DNA from 3 places in the Paenibacillus hubeiensis genome. Region 2 is predicted to be linked to each of the others. Evidence: predicted binding sites of a transcription regulator. Region 2 holds the regulator's gene; each other region holds the start of a gene.
The links. Region 2 encodes Rex, which represses fermentation and respiration genes when NADH is low (regulators of the CRP and FNR family bind a similar motif). Its sites were predicted from a motif close to TTGTGAAATATTTCACAA; they were not measured.

Region 1 (7,670 bases), 180 kb from region 2:
AATCCAATCGGTTGGAGAAGTATCGCTGGATGCCTCGCTGAGCTGGGCCGTAAAACTGAATGGAGAGGACGTCGACCCCGAGCATTGGGATATGGAGCTGCATGCCAAGGACGAAGTGGTCATCTATGTCAAAGCCGCCGACAGCTCTAATGAGGGGGTTGCTTATCAGACAACCCTGCTCAAGGTGAGCGGCGGTAACATTCTGCCATCGCTCAATCGGCAGTATGCAGGCGTATACGTGCCGGAATGCACGGTGCGCGATGTGTTGAAATCCAGCGGCGTGGTTCGATTGTCGGAAAACAACAAATACGTCTTGTCCGTGGAAAACGTTAGCCCGCGCATGAATCAACGCTGGGTGATTATGGTCAATGACAAAGAATTGATGGACAACGGCCTGGACATGAAATTGAATCCGCGTGATGCGGTTAAACTGGAATTGACGGCATCCTGATGGACAAGCCGTGCAGATAGAAGCCCAATCCTCCTAGCGGGGGGATTGGGCTTTTTGGGGGTTAGATCCGGCAAATTTCCCGTGGGCACAATTCGCAATGGCAGATGCCTTGCAGCATTTGCAGATCCTTGATGACGATCATGCCGTTCTCATATTCGATGGCGTCTTTTTTGCGCAGGTCGCTAAGCATGCGGTTCACGCTCTCGCGAGTGGCACCGATCATGTTGGACAGGTCGGTGTGGGTAATTTTTTTATGAATGATGACATGTTCGCCGTGAGGCTCCCCGTACGAATTGGACAAACGGATTAACGTGGAGCATAGGGCACCCGGTTTACCATACAACATGAGGTCACGGAATTTGGTTTGGGTCAACCGGTGATGGATACCCATCCATTTCATGAAATCAATCGCAAAATCGCAATGCTGGCAGATCAGCATTTCCAGGTCTTTGTGCTCCAGGACGCCGATCTCGCTGTCCTCCAGCACTTCGGCCGAGAAGGAATGACGGGAACCAAAGAACGGGTCGGCCTGGCCGATCATGTCCCCGGCTTGGTACATATACATGATAAGCTCTTTGCCTTCATCCGTAGATTTGGTGATCTGGGCGCGTCCCCGTTTCAGATAATACAATTTGTCGGAGACATCGCCTTCCCAGTACAGGTGGGTACCTTCGGGATAGGTGCGTTCTTTCATCGTTACGAGCAGATGGTTGAAGTTCACTTCCGAGAAACAGCTTGTATTTCCGCGCTCTTCCAGTACACTCAATGGTTCTCTCATAAGTCTATCTCCCCTTTGTATCCGCCGGCGTTCTTTCATGTAGGTGAATGAGCTGCCGTGGTTCGCCGCAAGCCGCCGTCCTGATCAGGTGAATCCGGCCGGTGAGGGACGGTACAAATTGCGGTGGTTCAATTTTTAAGTTCAGTATATACCTAATGCGGGGGCTGGGAAGGAGGCAAAAATGGCAATATTTCAAACATTGTGATTAAATTCACTTTTCTAAGGAAAGGATGATGATGACAGAATATCATTTTAAATATGAAGAGCCGTAAGGGGAGTGGAGCGATGCTCCAAAACATAAATTAAATTTGTTATACTTTGTGAAAAAAATCACATACCGACCGAATTCGCCATGGTACGATGTGATCGTAAGCAGAGAGACAAACAATACGAACCTTTAGGAGGATGAGGGAGATGGCTGTAAAGAACGAAGTCGCCCCAGTAAAAGAACCGACAGCAGGCCAGTATATCCAAACGTTGATTGACAAAGCAAACAAGGCACACGCAGCGTTCATGTCCATGGATCAGGAGCAGATCGACCGGATCGTGCAGGCCATGGCACTCGCAGGACTCGACAAACACATGATGCTTGCCAAAATGGCCGTCGAAGAAACAGGTCGAGGCGTGTATGAGGATAAAATCACTAAAAACATTTTTGCCACGGAATATATTTATCACAGCATTAAATACGACAAAACGGTAGGCGTGATCGAAGACAACGAATTCGACAGCTTCCAGAAAATTGCCGAACCGGTGGGCATCATTATGGGGATCACACCGGTTACGAATCCAACGTCCACCACGATGTTCAAAGCGCTGATCTCCATCAAAACGCGCAACCCGATCATCTTTGGATTCCATCCGTCCGCACAAAACTGCAGCCGTGAAGCTGCCAAAATCCTGCTTGAAGCAGCAGTGAAGCATGGTGCTCCGGCCGATTGCATCCAATGGATCGACGATCCTTCCATGGATCGGACCAATGCCCTGATGAATCACCCTGACGTAGCGCTTATTCTGGCCACAGGCGGATCAGGCATGGTACGGGCCGCATACAGCTGTGGTAAACCGGCACTGGGTGTCGGACCAGGTAACGTTCCTTGCTTCATTGAGAAAAGCGCGGACATCAACCAGGCGGTGACCGACCTGATTCTGTCCAAATCGTTCGACAACGGCATGATCTGCGCATCCGAGCAAGCCGTCATCATCGAAGAAGCGATTTTCGACCAGGTGAAAAAGAAAATGATCGCCAGCGGCTGTTACTTTGTGAACAAAGAAGAGCTGGCAAAGTTGACGCCAGGCGTGATCAATGTCGATAAATGTGCGGTCAATCCGGCGATCGTAGGCCAATCCGCCGTCAAAATCGCCGAACTGTGCGGCATTGACGTTCCGGCAGGCACCAAAATCCTCGTTGCCGAAATCGAAGGCGTAGGCACGAAATACCCGCTGTCGGCCGAAAAACTGAGCCCGGTGCTGGCTTGCTACAAAGTGAAAAACGCAGCCGAAGGCATTGAGCGCGCAGCGGAAGTGGTTGCTTTTGGCGGCATGGGCCACTCCTCGGTGATCCATTCGAACAATGAAGATGTCATCACCAAATTTGCGGATCGTTTGCAAACAGGCCGGATTCTGGTCAACTCGCCATCCACGCATGGGGCGATCGGCGATATTTACAATACGAACATTCCGTCCCTGACGCTGGGCTGCGGCTCGTATGGACGCAACTCGACGTCGTCGAACGTATCTGCCGTCAACTTAATCAACGTGAAAAGGGTGGCTCGCCGTACCGTGAATATGCAATGGTTCAAAGTGCCGAACAAAGTCTATTTCGAAAAAGGCGCAACGCAATATCTCGCCAAAATGCCGGACATCACCCGCGTTGCCATCATTACGGACCCTGTGATGGTGAAGCTTGGTTATGTCGAAAAAGTAGAGCATTACCTGCGTCAGCGCCAGACTCCGGTTGCGATCGAAGTGTTCTCCGAAGTCGAACCCGATCCATCGACAACGACGGTTGATCGCGGAACCGAGATGATGAATCGCTTCCAGCCGGACTGCATCATCGCCCTCGGCGGCGGTTCGCCGATGGATGCCGCGAAAGCGATGTGGCTGTTCTACGAATACCCGGATACCGACTTCAACAACCTGAAGCAAAAATTTATGGACATCCGCAAACGGATCTATAAATATCCGCGCTTGGGCATCAAAGCGAAATTCGTAGCCATTCCGACGACATCCGGTACAGGATCGGAGGTTACCTCGTTCGCGGTCATTACGGACAAAGAGAAAGGCAATACGAAATATCCGCTGGCTGATTACGAATTGACGCCTGACGTGGCTATCGTGGATCCGGAGTTTGTGTACAGCTTGCCGAGAACCGCAGTGGCGGATACGGGCATGGACGTTCTCACCCACGCGATCGAAGCTTATGTGTCGGTCATGGCGAACGATTATACGGACGGTTTGGCGATCAAAGCGATCCAACTGGTGTTCCAATACCTGGAGCAATCGGCTTTGCAAGGCGACAAACTCGCCCGCGAAAAAATGCATAATGCATCGACGATCGCAGGTATGGCTTTCGCGAATGCGTTTCTGGGCATCAACCACAGCCTTGCGCATAAATGGGGCGGTCAGTACCACACCGCACATGGACGTACCAATGCGATCCTGATGCCGCACGTCATTCGCTACAATGCGAAAAAACCGAGCAAATTCGCTTCGTTCCCGAAATATTCGCACTTCGTTGCCGATGAGCGTTATGCCGAGATTGCCCGCATCCTCGGGCTGCCGGCCCGCACGACCGAAGAAGGCGTCAACAGCCTGATCAACGCCATCCGCAAGCTGAACAAAACGCTGGGCATCGAGGAATCGTTCCAGGAGCTCGGATTCGATCCGAAAGATTTCGAATCGCGCGTAGACTATCTGGCCGACCGTGCGTTCGAGGACCAATGTACAACGGCCAATCCGAAGATGCCGCTGGTTACCGAACTAGCCGATGTATACCGCAACGCCTTCTATGGACGGTTTGAATAAACAATAGTGCAGCATAGCAAACCATTCGTTTGAGGTTAAGGCAATAGGAGCAGGGTTCCCCGAAATGGGGAGCCCCGATTGCCGTCTTTCTGTTCAACGGAATCCTTGCGGTATCAGTTGAATTCAACAATTTACACGACAACGGAGGGACAGAAATAACCTGAAAAAGCGAAGCGTTCGCCTTTATCCCGGGAGTGTATCCTTTGAAAAATGGATCAAAAAAACGCGGGGGATAACAGTGATCGGAAGGTAGTTCTGTCATCGGAGTGGGCAAGTGTAAATGTTCTTTGTTCAGTTGATAAAATTCAATCGGGAGATATGGAGTGGATTGCGATCGGAAGTTGTTCTACTCTCGCAGTGGCTAATGTGAATTAATGTAATTCACTATGATTCAGCAATGGTGGAGTGAAGAAGCTCACTGGCTTTGTGATAAAAATCACAGAGTGTGAAACAACGTAAACGTATAATGAAAACAGAAAGAAAACAATCAATTCCGCGGTTCCGGTTCCTATAAGAGAGAGTATCGATCCGGCATATGTGAAAATATTCACATTATATCGCGGTTCTGGACACGGATGCGACGTGCGAGACAACCTGTCCCGTGTCCGGAAATCCAAATTACGGAGGGATTAACGATGTCGGTGATTGAAAAAGATGTCAAAGTGCAAACAGGCTGGAGAAACTTTGTCAAAGGTACTTGGAACAGATCCGTAGACGTAAACGATTTTCTGGTGCGCAACCTGACGCCGTATTACGGGGACGAGGAGTTCCTTGCAGGCGCAACCCAAAATACGAAGGACCTGTGGGAAATCGTTTCCGATTTGACGAAGAAGGAACGCGAGAACGGCGGTGTCCTGGACGTGGACGTGAATACGCCTTCCACGATCGTGTCCCATCAGCCGGGTTATCTGGATAAAGAGAAAGAACAGATCGTCGGCGTTCAGACCGATGCTCCGTTCAAACGTTCCATTCAGCCGTTCGGCGGCATTCGCATGATGATTGATGCATGTCAGGCTTACGGTTTCGAGATGCCTCAAGAAGTCATTGACATATTCACGAACATTCGCAAAACGCATAACCAAGGCGTGTTCGATGCCTATACATCCGAAATGCGCGCAGCGCGCAAAGCGGGGATCATTACCGGTCTTCCGGATGCATACGGCCGCGGCCGCATCATCGGCGACTATCGTCGAGTGGCCTTGTACGGTGTAGACTTCCTGATCCGGGACAAAAAATCACAGCTGAATTCGCTGGAAGTGGACGCCATGGACGAAGATGTCATTCGTCTGCGCGAAGAGATCTCCGAACAGATTCGTGCGCTGCAAGAACTGAAGCAGTTGGGCGAAATGCACGGCTTCGATATCTCCTTGCCGGCCACCAACGCCAAAGAAGCTTTCCAATGGCTGTACTTCGGCTACCTGGCTGCCATCAAGGAACAAAACGGTGCGGCAATGTCCCTGGGAAGGGTATCCTCTTTCCTGGACATTTACATCGAGCGCGACCTGCAGGAAGGCGTGCTGACCGAAGAACAGGCGCAAGAGCTGGTCGATCATTTCGTCATGAAACTGCGCATCGTGAAATTTCTGCGCACGCCGGATTACAACGAGTTGTTCAGCGGCGACCCGACCTGGGTTACCGAATCCATCGGCGGAATGTCCGTTAACGGCGAAACCCGCGTAACCAAAAACAGCTTCCGTTTCCTGCACACGCTCTATAACTTGGGCCCTGCACCAGAACCAAATTTGACGGTTCTCTGGTCCGTGAAGCTGCCGGAAGCGTTCAAGGAATACTGCACTAAAGTTTCGATCGAAACGAGCTCGATCCAATATGAAAACGACGATTTGATGCGTCCGATCTATGGCGACGATTACGGCATTGCCTGCTGCGTATCCGCGATGAAGATCGGCAAACAAATGCAGTTCTTCGGCGCCCGCGCCAACCTGGCCAAAGCGCTGTTGTATGCGATCAACGGCGGACGCGACGAAAAATCGGGCGCGCAGGTCGGACCGGAATATCCGGCGATCACCAGCGAGGTGCTCGATTACAACGAAGTGCTGAAACGCTTCAAACCGATGATGGAATGGCTGGCCAAACTGTACATGAACACGCTGAATGTCATTCACTACATGCACGACAAATACAGCTATGAACGCATCGAAATGGCATTGCACGACCGTGACATCCTGCGTACGATGGCTTGCGGCATCGCCGGATTGTCGGTAGCCGCCGATTCCCTGAGCGCGATCAAATACGCCAAAGTCAAACCGATCCGCAACGAGCAAGGCATCGCGGTCGACTTCGAAATCGAAGGCGAATTCCCTTGCTACGGCAACAACGATGATCGTGTAGACAGCATTGCGGTTGAACTGGTCGAGTCCTTCATGGGCATGATCCGGAAACACAAAGCTTATCGCAACGCACTGCCTACCCAATCCGTGCTGACCATTACGTCGAACGTGGTATATGGCAAGAAAACAGGCACAACGCCGGATGGACGCAAAGCGGGCGAACCGTTTGCTCCGGGAGCCAACCCTATGCACGGACGCGACAAAAAAGGCGCCCTTGCTTCCCTTGGCTCTGTAGCCAAATTGCCTTACGAGCACAGCCTTGATGGTATCTCCAACACATTCTCCATCGTGCCTAAAGCACTGGGTAAAGAGGGCGATATCCGCAAATCCAACCTTGTCGCCATGATGGACGGATATTTCAGCCAAGGCGCTCATCATCTGAACGTCAACGTGTTTGACCGTCAACAGCTGATCGATGCGATGGAGCATCCGGAAAACTATCCGCAGCTGACCGTTCGGGTATCGGGTTATGCCGTCAACTTCATCAAGCTGACTCGCGAACAACAGCTCGACGTCATTAACCGTACGTTCCACGGTTCGATGTAATAGAGAAGAAACAACATAAACGCACAGCGGATGCGGAAAAGAAAGGAAGAGGCAGCATGGTTAACGGACATATTCATTCACTCGAAACTTTCGGGACGGTTGACGGCCCAGGCATCCGCTTCGTGCTATTTATGCAAGGATGTCATCTGAAATGCCAGTATTGCCACAACCCGGATACATGGGCGCTTGATGGAGGCCGGGATATGAGCGTGGAAGAAGTTCTTGCGGAAATCGAGCCCTACTTGACCTATTATCGCAGTTCCGGTGGCGGACTTACGGTGTCGGGAGGGGAACCGACGCTGCAGGCTCATTTTGTGGCCCAAGTTTTCAAGGAAGTGAAGCGGCGTTGGGGACTGCATACCACCTTGGACAGCAACGGCTACAATGAACCGGATCGCATTCTTGACTTGTTGGACCATACCGATCTGGTCATGCTGGACCTGAAACATATCGATGATGAAAAGCATATCCAGCTTACCGGGAAATCCAATGAGAGAACGCTTCGTATGGCCCGCTGGTT
Region 2 (7,670 bases):
GGAGATATTCGCCGCATTTTGCGTGAAGAAATCGGCCGTTCACCGAGAGCGGTCATTGATTATGCCGAAATTCAGGCATTTCCAAGTCTGGAACCTCTTGCGGATGAGGCGCTAGTCCATGGCAGGGACGATCTCTTGATCGCGCTCGCCGTAAAGTTCGGCAAAACCAGACTGATCGACAATACCATGCTGCAAACTACGGAGGTGCCATCTCATGTTTAGAACACTCATGAAATCGAAAATCCATCGGGCGACCGTAACGGAAGCCAATTTGAATTATGTGGGCAGCATTACCATCGATGAGGATTTAATGGAAACGTCAGATCTGATGGAGAATGAGAAGGTACAGATCGTCAACAATAACAATGGCGCTCGCCTGGAAACGTATGTGATTCCTGGTCCGCGCGGCAGCGGCGTAATCTGTTTGAACGGTGCGGCGGCGCGCCTGGTACAGCCGGGCGACACGGTCATTATCATTTCATATGCAATGATGTCCCAGGAAGAAGCAAACGTTCACCAGCCTACGGTTGTCTTCGTCGACGAGCATAACCGACCTGTACAAACGTCTAAAAAGGAAGTTCACGCCACGGTGATGTAATCGGCTGGGAACGAGAATGAAAAGGGACCCCCCTGCAAAAAATGAGTACAGGTCACTGCACTAATCCATTTTTTCAAGGGTGGGGATGCAACGATGTTCCAGCATGTTTTCGCGGAAATGAATGACATGTTAGATGAGATTATCAAGCGCTACCCTTCTGCCGAGGGCCTGAAAAAACAGGAATTGCTGCAAAAGTGGAATTTGCTCAAGCGGATGAGTGATAGCGTCATCGACGAATGGCTGATGTTCGAGGAGAAAATGAGCCAGGTTCGCGAGCAGGACATGAGGCCTGCGGCCAAGCTTGAACCGGAACAGGAAGCAGTGACGGCCCTTCCGGAATTGCATTTGGAATGTTTCAGTCGTGGCCAAGGATACTTTAAGCTGCAAATGTACCCGCAAGCGATCATGCAATTTTCCCGTGTGGTGAATGACTATCCCGACAGCGCGCTGGCCCGTTATTATTTGGGGCTTTCGCATATTCATCTCGAGCAGAACGCCGATGCGCAAGAACACCTGCAGCGCATTCTGCATCTGAATGGGTCCCCGAGGCTCAAAGGTCTTGTGTGTAATGCCCTTGGCTGCATCGAAGCCAAACAGGCAAACACCAAGGCAGCACAGATGTTGTTTGCGCAGGCCCTGCAGCATGACCCGACTTTGACCGAACCGCTGTACAATATGGACGCCTGCAGGCGCAGCAGCGGACCAATGCAATATGGAATCAGCTGACGCAAGGCATAGCCCGCAGGGCGTGCCGGCCGGCGAGCGAAAAACGGTGTCCCCTCCTTTGGCATAGCGGATGGGACACCGCTTTTTTGTCAGTTAATTTTCAAAAGCCCTTTTTTTTGCTATGCTGTAACATAGACTGAAATGAAGGGACCGTAAATTGCAATGAAATTTGCCGTTTTGGATTTTGAAACAACCGGCACACAGTCCGACGGCGAGATTATTCAGGTCGGGCTTGCCATAATAGATCATGACTACAGCATTTCTCAAATATACAGTTCGTATGTAAATCCGGAAGTTCCGATCCCGCCGTTCATTACGGGGTTAACGGGAATCACGGACGAAGATGTGGCGGACGCGCCATCATTGGAAGAGATGATGATGGAAATGGTGCCGCTGCTGGATGATGTCGTGCTGGTCGGGCACAACGTCGCCTTTGACTTTCATTTTCTCCAGAACGCGCTGGACCGCTGCGGTTATTTGCCGTTCACCGGCCGCATTCTGGATACGATCGATTTTCTTAAAATCACGTTCCCCTCGCTGAGCTCGTACCAGCTCGGGTACGTCTCGTCCGAGTTCGGCTTTCAACATGATCGTCCGCACCAGGCGGATAGCGATGCATTGGCTACGGCATACGTGCTGTTAAAGTGTTTTGACGAGCTGCGTGAATTGCCGCTCATTACGATCCAGCGCCTGAGCGACCTTTTTGCCCCCGAGGACAGCGATCTGGGGTGGTTTTTTGACGGGCTGCGCATGGAAAAGGAAGCCGAGCCCATTCAAGATTTGGATGGACATACCTATTATCGCCAACTCGCGCTCAATGTAAGCGATTGGACCGAAATCGGCGCGCCTCGCGACGAGAAGGACGGTAATCCGCTGGCAGGCATCAGCTTTGAGCAATATATGGAGCAGGTTCGGAGCAACCTGCAGAATACGCTGGAGCATTATGAAGAACGCGAGGCGCAGACCCAGATGTTCAGCAGCGTCCGGCAAGCCCTGAGCGAGGATAAACACCTGCTCATCGAAGCCGGAACGGGCACGGGGAAATCGCTCGGTTACCTGCTGCCAGCCATCTATGAGAGCGTGAAGCAGGAACAAAAGGTAATGGTCAGCACGCATACGATCAACCTGCAGGAACAGCTGCGGGAGCGGGATATTCCTCTTTTGACCCAAGTTGTGCCTTTTCCTTTTAAAGCTGCGGTATTTAAAGGACGAGGACACTACCTGTGCCTGCGCAAATTCGAGCACAAGATTAACGGCCGCGAATTTTCGACGCCGAAGGAAGATTATTTTACCGCGGCGCAGATGATCGTCTGGCTTACCCAGACCGAGACCGGGGACGACGAGGAACTGAATCTCAGCGGCCGCGGCGGGGACTTCTGGGAGACGGTGCAGAGCGAATCGGAATCCTGTCTGGGGCGCTCCTGTCCTTGGTTCCGCAAATGTTATTATCACCGGGCCAAGCATGAAGCAGGCTTATCGGACATCGTCATCACGAACCATTCGAAGCTGTTTACCGACGTAAAGGCCAGCCATCAGCTGCTGCCGTCCTACGAGAGCCTTGTCATCGACGAGGCCCATCACTTGGAAGATGTAGCAGGAAAACATCTTGGACTTCATATGAAATATTTCACATTGGTGCATACGTTAACGCGTTTGTTCAAAGACAGCCGCAACGGACAGCTTCCGCTGCTGCGTTCTCAGCTGTCGGGACATGAACGTTCCGTCGAATGGGGATCGGCCATTGACCAGATGTTCCCGATTGCGCTGGAAGCCAAAGAAATATGGGATCGGCTCAGCGAGGCGCTGTTTAACCTGCTGCCGGAACGGACCGACGCTTCTCCGGGAGAGACGGGACAATTTTCCCTGCGTTTGAAGAGCACGCAGAAGCCGGCCAAGTGGGAGGAATTGCAGAACGAGGAGAATCAGCTTTACGTCACGCTTGGCGATCTCATTCGCAAGGGAGACAAGCTGATGCTCGAGCTGAAAGAGGATCAGGACGACTATCAGTCGGACAGCTTGATCACGGACATTACGGGCTTGTTCAAAGACCTTTCCACGCTGCGCGAAAACCTGCGCTTCTTCATGCGAATGGACGATGCTGCCACGGTGTATTGGATGGAAGCAAGCGGCCAGTTCCGCAGCAAATCGCTGCAATTGTATGCCGTTCCCGTGGACGTGAGCGCGCAGCTGAAGGAAATGTTTTTCGATAAAAAAAGAAGCGTCGTGCTTACGTCTGCCACACTGTCCGTGGATAAGTCGTTTCAATTCATGATTGACCAGCTTGGCCTGCAGGAAGCCGCGGAGCATGATCGTTTGCTCACGGCGATGCTGCCGTCTCCGTTCCGCTACCGCGATCAGGCGCTGCTGGTGATACCGCGCGATTTCCCGAGCGTGAAAGGGTCGATCGGGGACGCGCATTTCGTGGACATGCTGGTACGATCGTTGGCCGAGACGGCCATCGCTACGCGCGGGCGCATGATGGTGCTGTTTACGTCTTACCGCATGCTGCGCCAAGTGTATGACCCGCTTAAGGAAGCATTGTCCGGAAACGAAATCTCCTTGCTCGGTCAGGGCGTGGACAGCGGCAGCCGGTCCAAGCTCACCCGCAGGTTCCAAGACGCCAAAGCGACGGTGCTTCTCGGGACGAGCAGTTTTTGGGAAGGCGTGGACATACCTGGGGATGCATTGACATGTCTGGCTATTGTCAGGTTACCGTTCCAGCCGCCGAATCATCCGCTCCTGGAAGCCAAAAGTGAATTATTGCAGCAGCAGAAAAAAAACCCGTTCATGAAGCTGTCTGTGCCTCAGGCGGTCATTCGTTTCAAGCAAGGATTCGGAAGGCTGGTTCGCACAGCCAAGGATCGCGGCGTTGTTATCGTATACGATACGCGGGTGATCGAATCATATTACGGAAAATACTTTTTATATTCCTTGCCTGGGCCAAAAATGGAACACATGCTGACCGAGCAAATGGTTCCGCGCATCAGCGAATGGCTCGAACAAGACGTTGAACAAACCTAATTCAGGTAGAAACGACAGAACATTTTTCGGCAATGTTGCGAAACGCCTGCAAAAGGCGGTACACTTGTTGAGATTACATGGCTGCGGGTTGATACGTTAAAGAAGTACATCAAATATAAGGCGGCATCCTTCCTCTAAAATGATTCGAATTAGAGTACACGGCGGGATGCCTCCCTTTTCATCTATTTATCGCGCTTTGGCAAGGAGGAGCAAAAAAAACATGAAATCAGATAAAATTTCGGAAGCCGTCGTGAGGCGGTTGCCGGTATATCTGCGTTATTTGAGTGAATTGCACCAACGTGAGGTAACGACGGTTTCTTCGCAGGAGCTGGGACAGCGCCTGGACCTCAATCCGGCCCAGATCCGCAAGGATTTGGCCTATTTCGGCGATTTTGGCCGCAAGGGCATCGGGTATGACGTATCGTATCTCATTGAGAAAATCCGCCATATCCTGAAGATCGACCAGCAAATCAATGTTGCGTTGGTAGGAGCCGGTAACCTGGGTCATGCCTTGTCCAACTATAATGCTTACTTGAAGGACAACATGAAAATCGTGGCTGTATTCGATGCGTATGAACCCAAGATCGGCACCCAAATCAACAGCTTGAAAGTGCAAGCGATGAATGAGCTGACGGAATCGGTCAGAAACCTTAATATTCGCATCGGCATCATCACCGTCCCCGATACCGAAGCGCAGAATGTGGCCGACCGGTTGATCGAATCCGGGATCGAAGCCATCCTGAATTTTGCGCCAACCATCTTGAAAACCCCGCCGCATGTTCGTATTCATAATGCGGACTTTACGACGGATTTGCTAAGCCTTGCGTATTATTTGGAAAATGGAAAGGACGACGAGCAGGATGACGACAAATAAATGGGTTATACACAACGGCAAATTCGCCGTAAACAAAGGTTTGGAATGGAACGTGGTTCAAGGATACATGGTGGTGGAAGACGACAAAATTCAGTATATCGGCGAATCCTTGCCGGCAGAAGATGAAAGCCTGCCGAAAGTGGACGGAAAAGGATTGCTCTTTCTGCCAGGTTTGATCAATACGCACGGACATGCCGCCATGTCGCTGCTGAGAGGCCACGGGGATGATCTGGCGCTGCAGGTATGGCTGCAGGAGAAAATGTGGCCGATGGAGGCGAAAATGACGTCTGAGGACGTTTATTGGGGGGCGTCCTTGTCGGTGCTTGAGATGCTCAAAGGAGGAACGACGGCTTTTTTGGACATGTATGATCACATGGATCAGGTTGCCAAAGTCGTGGAGCAATCCGGCATTCGTGCAGCGCTCGCTCGCGGCGTCATCGGTCTTTGCTCCGAAGAGGAACAGAAGCACAAGCTCGGCGAAGCGGCTGCGTTTGCCCGCGACTGGAACGGGAAGGCAAATGGACGGATTACTGCCGTAATGTCTCCGCATGCGCCTTATACGTGCCCTCCGGATTACATAGAAAAGTTTGTGCAGGTTGCCCATGATCTGAATTTGCCGCTTCATACCCATATGTCCGAAACGCTGCGCGAAGTGGAACAGAACGTGACCGATTACGGTCTGCGTCCTGTAGCGCACTTGGAGAAGCTTGGCTTTTTCTCGCGGCCTTGCCTCGTGGCTCATGCCGTGCATTTAAACGATGAGGAAATCGAGATTTTGGCTCGCCATAACGTTGCAGTATCTCATAATCCGGGCAGCAATCTGAAGCTGGCTTCCGGCATTGCGCGAGTTCCTGAGCTGCTGAAAGCGGGCGTGACCGTTTCTTTGGGAACAGACGGACCGGCGAGCAATAACAATTTGGACATGTTTGAAGAGATGCGTCTGGCGGCATTGATTCATAAAGGCGTGTCCGGTGATCCGACTGCGGTTCCGGCCGGCGAAGCGCTTCTGCTTGGAACGGCATACGGAGCACGCTCGATTTTCCTCGACAATACCGGCTTGCTTGAAGCGGGAATGAAGGCGGATTTCATCGGGGTCAACATAGACCAGCCTCATCTGTACCCGCATACCGATCTGATTTCCCATGCCATTTATTCGGCGTCGGCCAAAGACGTGGAGCATGTGTGGGTAGATGGCAAACAAGTGGTGAAACATGGCGAGTGCCTGACGATGGACGAGGAACGCATTTTGCGTGAAGCTCAATCGGCGTTTGAGGGCCTGCTCGCCCGTTAATTTCTCATGGGCGCAGCCTCATCAGGGAAAGGGAGTTCGGCTTTTGAAGAAAAAGAAAAAGAAAAAGTGGATATGGATATCGCTGCTGATCCTGATCGTGGCGTTGATTGTATTGCAGCGCTATTACGTCTATGTGACCAAGGACCAGCGCAATCAGGAGGCGCTCGCCCTGCAGGCCGCCCAGCAGCAGCTGGAGCTGACGTCCTACGATAATTTTCAAAAATTCGTATGGGGACAGAAAGAGGGCGAAGACAGCATCTATTGGACGCTGAGCGGCACCAATAAGGATAACCAGGACGTCATTGTGTGGGTCAAGTTCGACGAGACGGGGAAACCGTTGTCCGGGGCGGGGGCAGTGCATAGCGAGCTGCTGCAGAACGGAATGTCCGAAGCTCAAATTCGCCAAAGATTCGCTTCCGAAGTCCCGAATGGCGAAATCAAGCGAATCCTGCCTGGCGTCGTGAACGGAATTTATGTATGGCAAGTTTATTATCATGATGATACACACAGTTATTATCGTTTCTATCGTTTTAGCAATGGGGAGCAAGTGGATCTGGTATATACGATTCCGAACAGCTGACATGCTTACGACCAAACAACCGACAGCGAATGTTGCTGATCGGTTGTTTGCCGTACTTTGATGAAAATTTTGGATTTAAGTAGTTAAAATTAATAAATTCTTCAAATAATCGCCTTCGAAATCGTATATACGATGTGATATACTCAGATATGTACTTGTTGTGCAAATTCGAATGACGGAAATGCTGGAATTTTAGCAAGATGCACGTGCTTGTCGGCTTGCAGCATTTCCGCAGATGACTATACAACGCCCTGTATGGATTCATGCGGGCTAATTTTGGAGGGGAAGCACACTTGAAGTTAAAAGTATTGCCTATTGCTTTAACTGTCGTGATTTCAGCCGTCGTATTGTTTGGAGGTTGGTTTGCATATCGTCAGGTTGCCGTGCATAACCCCATTGAAAAAATGGTGACCCAGTATGACGGGGTCAAAGACGCTCAAATAACCATTAACCGCAATGACGTGTTGTTGAAACTTGATTTGCAGCCGGATGTCGATCTGGGCAAGCTGGTTCAATATATTCATAAAAAAGGACAAACCTTAATCGGTTCACGTTCCATCAAACTGGACGTCGTCGACCG
Region 3 (7,670 bases), on a different contig from region 2:
CGAATGGTATGATCGCGGATTCTGGAATGCAGGGAGCCGTGCTGCTGACGGGACTTATGATATTTTTGCATTTGCTTTATTGCTTATTCATGTGTTGGAGGGAGAAGAATTAAAAAGGCTGGCAGCAGAGGGGTTGCCGCAATTGCGGAGCGTCAATCAACTCGTTGCCCTGGTCATGCGCAGCGAGCGGATGAAGCCGCTCCAGAGCTGGACGGTCCAAGCCTTGCGGGGACAGTTCACCGATGCGGAGCAAGCGATTCGCGGCTGGAAAGAGATGATGGCGCGGCCGTCGAAGCTCCGCCGTTCGTCCAGAGGTGCGACGCCGGGCTGGCTTAAAAGCGCATTTGCCATTTCTATCATTATACTTATTGTGGCGCTCATCTATGCACTCCTGAACTGACTGATGCGAGTGCATATACATAACGCAAGGAAAGAGGAAGCAGGGATGGAAGCTTTAGGCTGGGACATGTTGGTGAAGACTGTGATGGAAGCAGCAGAAGAGCATCGGTTATGGGTTTCCGGGGATCGGATCGTCGTTGCGGTGTCCGGCGGACCGGACTCGGTGGCCTTTTTGCATATCATGCATGAAATCAGCACCCGCCATACGCCCCTTGAACTGATCTGTGCACATGTGCATCACGGGTTCCGAAAAGCATCGGACCAGGAAGCCGAGATGGTCAAAGAATTGGCAGGTCGGTTAGGGATTGCCTTCGAGTGGATCAAAGCCGATATTCCTTCATATATGAAGCTTACAGGCTTGGGTTCGCAGGAAGCTGCACGCGACCGTCGCTATGCCTTTTTGCATGAGGTCGCACGCAAATACGATGCATCCAGCATTGCGCTGGCTCACCATGCCGATGACCAGGCGGAGACGGTTTTGCTTCATTTATTGCGCGGCTCCGGGCTTTCCGGCCTTGCTGGCATGAGGTTTAAACGTCGCGAAAAAAATGTGGAACTAATTCGGCCATGCCTTCGTATAAACAAGACGGACCTTGTAGAAGCTTGTAATACACAAGGTTTCCCGTATGTGAACGACGAGTCGAACACCAACCGAAAATATACACGGAATGCCATCCGTCTGGATGTGCTCCCTTTCTTGGAGCAATTTAACGGACAGATCACGCCGTCTTTGAATCGTCTTGCCGAAATCGTGGGCGATGAAGACGAATTCATGGGGCAGGGTGCACTCGACGCATACAGCTGTCTAGTGCAGAAGAACGGCGGAAGGCAGACCTTTGAGTTGCCTTCCTTTTTGAAGTTACATGTCGCTTTACAACGGAGGTTGATTAAACTAATATTGAATTATCTGCCTTTGGACAGTGATTTTGTCGACTTTACCCGGATCGAAACCATTCGGCGCAAGGTCACGGAGAACGATTCGACGACCTGGAGTCTGGATCTGGGACAAACCTTTGTCTGTACTCGGGAATACGACAATATTTCCTTTGGCGTACGGAATGAAGTACAGGATCAATCTTATGAGTATCGTCTCGAGCGATGGAGCGGAGTTTGCGAGCTTTCGCTCATGGAGATTAATCGTCAACTGCGGTTATTCCCCCTGAGCCCCAAGGACTACCTTGCACCCGAATCGGCTGACGTGGCCGCATTTGATGCGGACGAACTGATCATGCCGCTCGTTGTGCGTTCACGGTTACCTGGAGATACCATGAAGGTCATGGGATTAAACGGAAGCAAAAAGGTGAAAAATATTTTCATCGACGAAAAGGTACCTCCCTCTGTCCGACCACGCATTCCTGTGGTATGTGACGGTGCTGGCAACATTATTTGGTTGCCGGGCGTGCGCCGGTCCAGTCTGGCTCCGGTGAAGGAGGATACTTCTGCCATTCTGTACATGACTGTAGGCGATTCAGCGATTCAGGGGTAGTGGTTATGGTTCAGGTAAGGCTTTCATAGTATAACTTAGGAGGTTCACGCAGTTGCAGAACGACATTCAGGAAGTATTGATCAGCGAGGAAGAGATTCAAAACAAGGTGAAGGAACTTGGTGCAGTATTGAGCGCCGAATATGCAGGTCGCAATCCTTTGGTCATTTGCGTGCTCAAAGGTGCGTTTATATTTATGGCTGATTTGGTTAAAAACATTACTGTACCCGTGGAGATGGATTTCATGGCGGTATCCAGCTACGGCGCTTCAACCAAATCGTCCGGCGTTGTCAAAATCATCAAGGATTTGGACGTATCCGTCGATGGACGCGAGGTCCTGATTGTTGAAGATATCATCGACAGCGGACTTACGCTCAGTTATTTAATCGAACTGCTGCAAGGCCGCGGAGCCAAATCGGTTCGCGTAGTGACACTCTTTGACAAGCCGTCCGGCCGCAAGGTCGAGCTGGAAGCGCATTATACGGGCTTTGACATTCCGGATGCCTTTATTGTTGGTTACGGTCTGGATTACGCCGAGAAGTATCGGAACCTCCCTTATATCGGGATCTTGAAACCAGAGGTTTACACCAGTTAATCTGTGCTGGACCCCAGCCCCGAGCGGCTTTTTTGCTTCTGTTGAGAAGCCATATCGGGCTATGTTAAAATAAATAAAGTGTCTCGAGAGGAGGTAGGGGATGAATCGGTTCATCCGGAATTCTGGTTTTTATTTGATTCTTTTTTTAGTTGTGGTGGGCATAGTCCAATTCGTCAGCAATGGCGGCGAAGCCACCGATAATCCTAGATATGATCAGTTGCGTTCGGCGATTCAGGCCGATAACGTCAAAGATTTGACGGTTCAGTTCGATGGACAGTCATTTCTGGTAACCGGTCATTACAGAACCAAGCCAGCAGAAGCCAAATCAGAAAATTTCTCGACGTACATTCCTCCTACAGACGAAGCGATTGGGGAGCTTGTAAAGGCAAGCGAAACCAATAATTTCGAGTTTAATCAGGAGCCCATGAGAGGTGACAGCATTTGGTTGACATTGCTGACCTCCTTTATTCCTTTGATCATTATGTTCCTCCTGTTCTTCTTCCTGTTTAATCAGGCTCAAGGCGGCGGCGGTAAAGTAATGAACTTTGGTAAAAGCCGTGCCCGTCTCTACAATGAAGAGAAGAAACGGGTCACGTTCGAAGATGTTGCCGGTGCGGACGAAGAGAAGCAGGAGCTTGTCGAGGTCGTTGACTTCCTCAAGGATCCTCGCAAGTTTGCGGCCGTCGGCGCACGGATTCCGAAAGGCGTGTTGCTTGTAGGTCCTCCGGGTACGGGGAAAACTTTGCTTGCGCGTGCCGTAGCGGGTGAAGCAGGAGTGCCGTTCTTCAGCATTTCCGGTTCCGATTTCGTGGAAATGTTCGTCGGTGTCGGTGCTTCCCGTGTACGCGATTTGTTTGAAAATGCAAAGAAAAACGCACCATGTATCATCTTCATTGACGAGATTGATGCCGTGGGACGTCAACGTGGTGCCGGACTTGGCGGCGGTCACGATGAACGTGAGCAGACGCTGAACCAGTTGCTCGTTGAGATGGACGGTTTCGGGGCGAACGAAGGCATCATTATCGTTGCCGCAACCAACCGTGCAGACATTCTCGACCCGGCGTTGCTGCGTCCAGGCCGCTTCGACCGTCAAATTACGGTAGATCGTCCGGATGTTAAAGGCCGTGAAGCTGTACTGAAAGTACATTCCCGTAACAAACCGCTCACCAAAGATGTGAAGCTGGATGTGATCGCGAAGCGTACAACCGGATTCTCCGGTGCGGATCTGGAAAATCTCCTGAACGAAGCGGCATTGCTTGCGGCACGCCGTAATCGTAGAGATATTTCGATGCGCGAGGTAGATGAAGCGATTGACCGTGTCATCGTTGGTACGGAGAAGAAAAGCCGTGTCATCAGTGATCGCGAGAAACGCATCGTTGCTTACCACGAAGCGGGTCATACCATCGTAGGTTATTTCCTGGAACATGCCGATATGGTACATAAAGTGACCATTATACCGCGTGGACGCGCGGGTGGATACGTCATCATGTTGCCAAAAGAGGATCGCATGCTCGTCACCAAGCAAGAGCTTCTGGACAAAGTTACGGGTCTCCTGGGGGGCCGTGTAGCAGAGGAATTGTTCATCGGCGAGATTGGTACTGGCGCATATAGCGACTTCCAGCAAGCAACAGGTATTGTTCGCAGCATGGTAATGGAGTACGGTATGAGCGAGAAATTGGGACCAATGCAATTCGGCAGCTCGCAAGGGCAAGTGTTCCTTGGTCGCGATATCGGTCACGAACAAAACTACTCGGATTCCATCGCTTATGAGATCGATCAGGAGATGCAGCGTTTCATCACGGAATGTTATGAGAAATGTAAAGACCTGCTCGTGAAACATTCGAAGGAAGTTCACCTGATTGCACAAACGTTGCTGGAAGAAGAAACCCTGGAGATGGAACAAATCAAGCAATTGATTGAAACAGGATCCCTGGGCAATAAAGCCGCCAGCGACAATGGCAATGAAGGTACACCTAATGAAAGCGGCGAGGCAATCATTGATAATATCGGTGATGTGCGCGTTCGTATTCAAGGCAAGGATGATGTAGTGCCTGAGACACCGGCCGGAGATGTTCCCAACGAAGCTCCGAACCTGGATAAAGGCGATAGCACCGATCCAAGCGATGGTGGTTCGAAGCCGACATCCTAAGCATAATCATAACCGCTCGTTGTTAGCGCGGATTAAAAAGAGAGCCTTCCGGCTCTCTTTTTTTTGCAAAAATACATGAATGGATCAAGATAACGCAAATGGAGAGCTAGGACGCGAACCGGGCAGGAAATGGGCCGATACGTGGCAATTCTGTGGCGTTTTCATTAATTGACAGACTCGTGAACGTTGTGTACATTAGGTGTTAAACCGCTTGTGATTCGTTTCTCAAGCGAAAATTACGGTACACAACCTTATACAACACAGCGCTATGCGCTGTCCTGATAAAGGAGAGGATCGCAGGTGGAAGCTCTGGCATTAGAGCGCAAGGCTGAGATGAATCGGGAGCTGCGGGAGCGGCTGCTGCAGTTGAAAAAAGAACGTAACGCCATTATTCTTGCCCATTATTATCAACGTGACGAGGTGCAGGAGGTCGCCGATTTTCGTGGGGATTCGTTCTTGCTTGCCCAGAAGGCAGCGCAGACGGATGCCGATGTCATTGTTTTTTGCGGCGTACACTTCATGGGGGAGAGCGCTAAGATTTTGGCGCCGAACAAAACGGTTATCATCCCGGACGAACGTGCCGGCTGCCCGATGGCAGATATGGTGAATGTGGACGGATTGCGAAAGCTGAAAGCCCAGCATCCGAATGCCAAGGTTGTTACTTACATCAACTCTTCCGCCGAAATCAAGGCAGAAACCGATATTTGCTGTACATCAGCCAATGCGGTCAGAGTCATTCAATCTGTCGATTCTGACGAAATCATCTGGGTGCCGGACAAAAATCTGGGCCATTATGTGCAGCAGCACACGGACAAGAAAATGATTATTTGGGAAGGTTACTGCAACACACATGACATGCTGACTGTAAAAGATGTTGTGGAGATGAAAGCCAAGTATCCGAACGCCGAATTTGTCGTGCATCCGGAATGCCGCCCGGAAGTAGTGGCCATGGGGGATTTCGTAGGCAGCACAACGGCCATTCTGGAATATTGCAAAAATTCTACGGCCAAAGAATTCATCGTAGGAACCGAAGACGGAACAGGCTACCAGCTTCGTTTGGACAGCCCGGATAAACAATTTCATTTCGCGACCAAATTCCTCGTATGTCCAAACATGAAGGTCAACAACCTGAAGAAACTGGTGAAATGCCTGGAAACGATGAAACCGCAAATTTACGTACCGCCGGCCGTTGCCGATAAAGCCAGAGAATCGCTAGAGCGCATGTTACTCGTGAAGTAGCGTGCGCTACTCTTGCTCCAAGACAGGTGAATAACATGATACCGCAATATGTAGTAGATTTTGATATATCCCTGCTGCCGGTGCATGAAACGGATGTGCTGGTGATTGGATCGGGCATCGCAGGTTTGTTTACGGCCATCAAGGCGAGCGCGCAGAACCGCGTACTCATGATTACGAAGAAATCGTTGCTCGAAAGCAATACCCGTTATGCTCAGGGAGGCATCGCCGCGGTGATTGCTGAGGACGATTCGCCGGCATACCATCTGCAGGACACGATGGTGGCCGGGGCCGGGCTTTGTCGTCCTGAAGCGGTGGAAGCTTTGGTAAATGAAGGGCCCGACGGAGTCAAGGAACTGATCCGCCTGGGCACCTCGTTCGATCTCGAGGACGGCGAGCTGGCACTGACACAGGAGGGCGCGCATAGCCACCGCCGCATACTGCATGCAAACGGAGATGCGACAGGCTACGAAATCGTGCGTGCGCTGGCCGTTGAAGTGAGCGAGCATCCCGGCATCGACGTTTGGGATGAACACTTCGTCATCGACTTGATAACCGGGGATGGCGAGTGTAGAGGCGTGCTTGTGCAAAAGCCTGATGGAACAAGAGTGTTTGTGAAGGCAAAAGCGACGGTGCTCTGCTCAGGCGGAGCGGGGCAGCTGTATAGATACACAACGAACCCGGAAGTAGCGACAGCCGACGGGGTAGCTATGGCGTATCGTGCTGGCGCCGTCGTTCGTGATATGGAGTTCATTCAGTTTCATCCAACCTCGCTCTGTTATCCCGGTGCCCCGAGATTCCTGATCTCCGAAGCGGTTCGCGGCGAGGGCGCGTATCTGCGCAACGTGAAGGGCGAACGGTTCATGGCGCGGTATCATGCGCAGCTGGAGCTTGCACCGCGTGATATCGTAGCAAGGGCGATCATTAGCGAGATGGAAGCTACGAACAGCACGTTTGTTTATCTGGACATTACGCATGAATCGGCAGAGATGGTCAAACACCGTTTTCCAACCATTTATGAAACCTGCATGCGTTACGGACTTGATTTGACATCCGATTGGATACCCGTCGCTCCTGCGGCCCATTACATGATGGGTGGCGTGAAGACGGATATGAACGGGGAGAGCAGCATTTCAAGATTGTTCGCTTGCGGGGAAGTCTCGTCCACAGGCGTGCATGGTGCAAACCGTCTGGCCAGCAATTCATTGTCCGAAGCGATCGTGTTCGGAAGCCGCATCGTCGAACGGATTTCTCAGCTGCCTCCGTTAACTGCACAGGAGGAAAACCATTCGAAAACAAGTTTCATCGGGAACCCTGATCCAAGAGTCAACCGGTTAACGTTAGATCAAAAACCTGTTTCCGAGCGGCGTCTACGGTTACAGAAGCTAATGGTAAGACAAGTCGGATTGCGGCGTAACCTGAACGGATTGCGCGAAGCCTCCGAGAAGTTGAAGCAGGAGATGGCCTTTTTTGAACAGGAGCTTGAGCAAGTTGAGGAAATGGAATATGCAAACCTGCTGACATGTGCCTGGCTGGTGACAAGCGGAGCCTTGCACCGGCAGGAGAGCCGGGGAGCTCATTATCGTGAGGATTACCCCGAACGTAATGACGCGGTTTGGCAGAGACACAGCCTGCAGCAGCGGGAACAAGCGATCGTGGAGGAATTGATGTCATGATACTCGATGGATATAATGAAGCACTGATTGAATCGATTAAGGGCTGGCTTCGCGAAGATGTCGGTTCGGGTGATGTAACGACAACTGTAACAATCCCGGAAGGTCATCAATCCAAAGCGGTGATCCATGCCA

Region 1: the regulator Rex is predicted to act here: its motif matches at 4,792-4,809, upstream of pflB (formate C-acetyltransferase).
Region 3: the regulator Rex is predicted to act here: its motif matches at 4,838-4,855, upstream of nadA (quinolinate synthase NadA).

What each region holds. Positions count from the first base shown of each region.
Region 1 is NZ_JAVYAE020000004.1:299,881-307,550, reverse strand. Features, by position in the region: gene RSX24_RS14735 (hypothetical protein) at 1-451, shown strand, start outside; gene RSX24_RS14730 (Crp/Fnr family transcriptional regulator) at 513-1,229, opposite strand; gene adhE (bifunctional acetaldehyde-CoA/alcohol dehydrogenase) at 1,644-4,256, shown strand; gene pflB (formate C-acetyltransferase) at 4,892-7,150, shown strand; gene pflA (pyruvate formate-lyase-activating protein) at 7,207-7,670, shown strand, end outside.
Region 2 is NZ_JAVYAE020000004.1:122,921-130,590, reverse strand. Features, by position in the region: gene panC (pantoate--beta-alanine ligase) at 1-222, shown strand, start outside; gene panD (aspartate 1-decarboxylase) at 215-598, shown strand; gene RSX24_RS13830 (tetratricopeptide repeat protein) at 692-1,324, shown strand; gene dinG (ATP-dependent DNA helicase DinG) at 1,487-4,345, shown strand; gene RSX24_RS13820 (redox-sensing transcriptional repressor Rex) at 4,512-5,219, shown strand; gene RSX24_RS13815 (amidohydrolase) at 5,206-6,510, shown strand; gene RSX24_RS13810 (cell wall elongation regulator TseB-like domain-containing protein) at 6,554-7,090, shown strand; gene RSX24_RS13805 (hypothetical protein) at 7,384-7,670, shown strand, end outside.
Region 3 is NZ_JAVYAE020000022.1:17,006-24,675, reverse strand. Features, by position in the region: gene RSX24_RS30145 (serine/threonine protein kinase) at 1-400, shown strand, start outside; gene tilS (tRNA lysidine(34) synthetase TilS) at 446-1,885, shown strand; gene hpt (hypoxanthine phosphoribosyltransferase) at 1,938-2,477, shown strand; gene ftsH (ATP-dependent zinc metalloprotease FtsH) at 2,578-4,626, shown strand; gene nadA (quinolinate synthase NadA) at 4,927-5,865, shown strand; gene nadB (L-aspartate oxidase) at 5,901-7,538, shown strand; gene nadC (carboxylating nicotinate-nucleotide diphosphorylase) at 7,535-7,670, shown strand, end outside.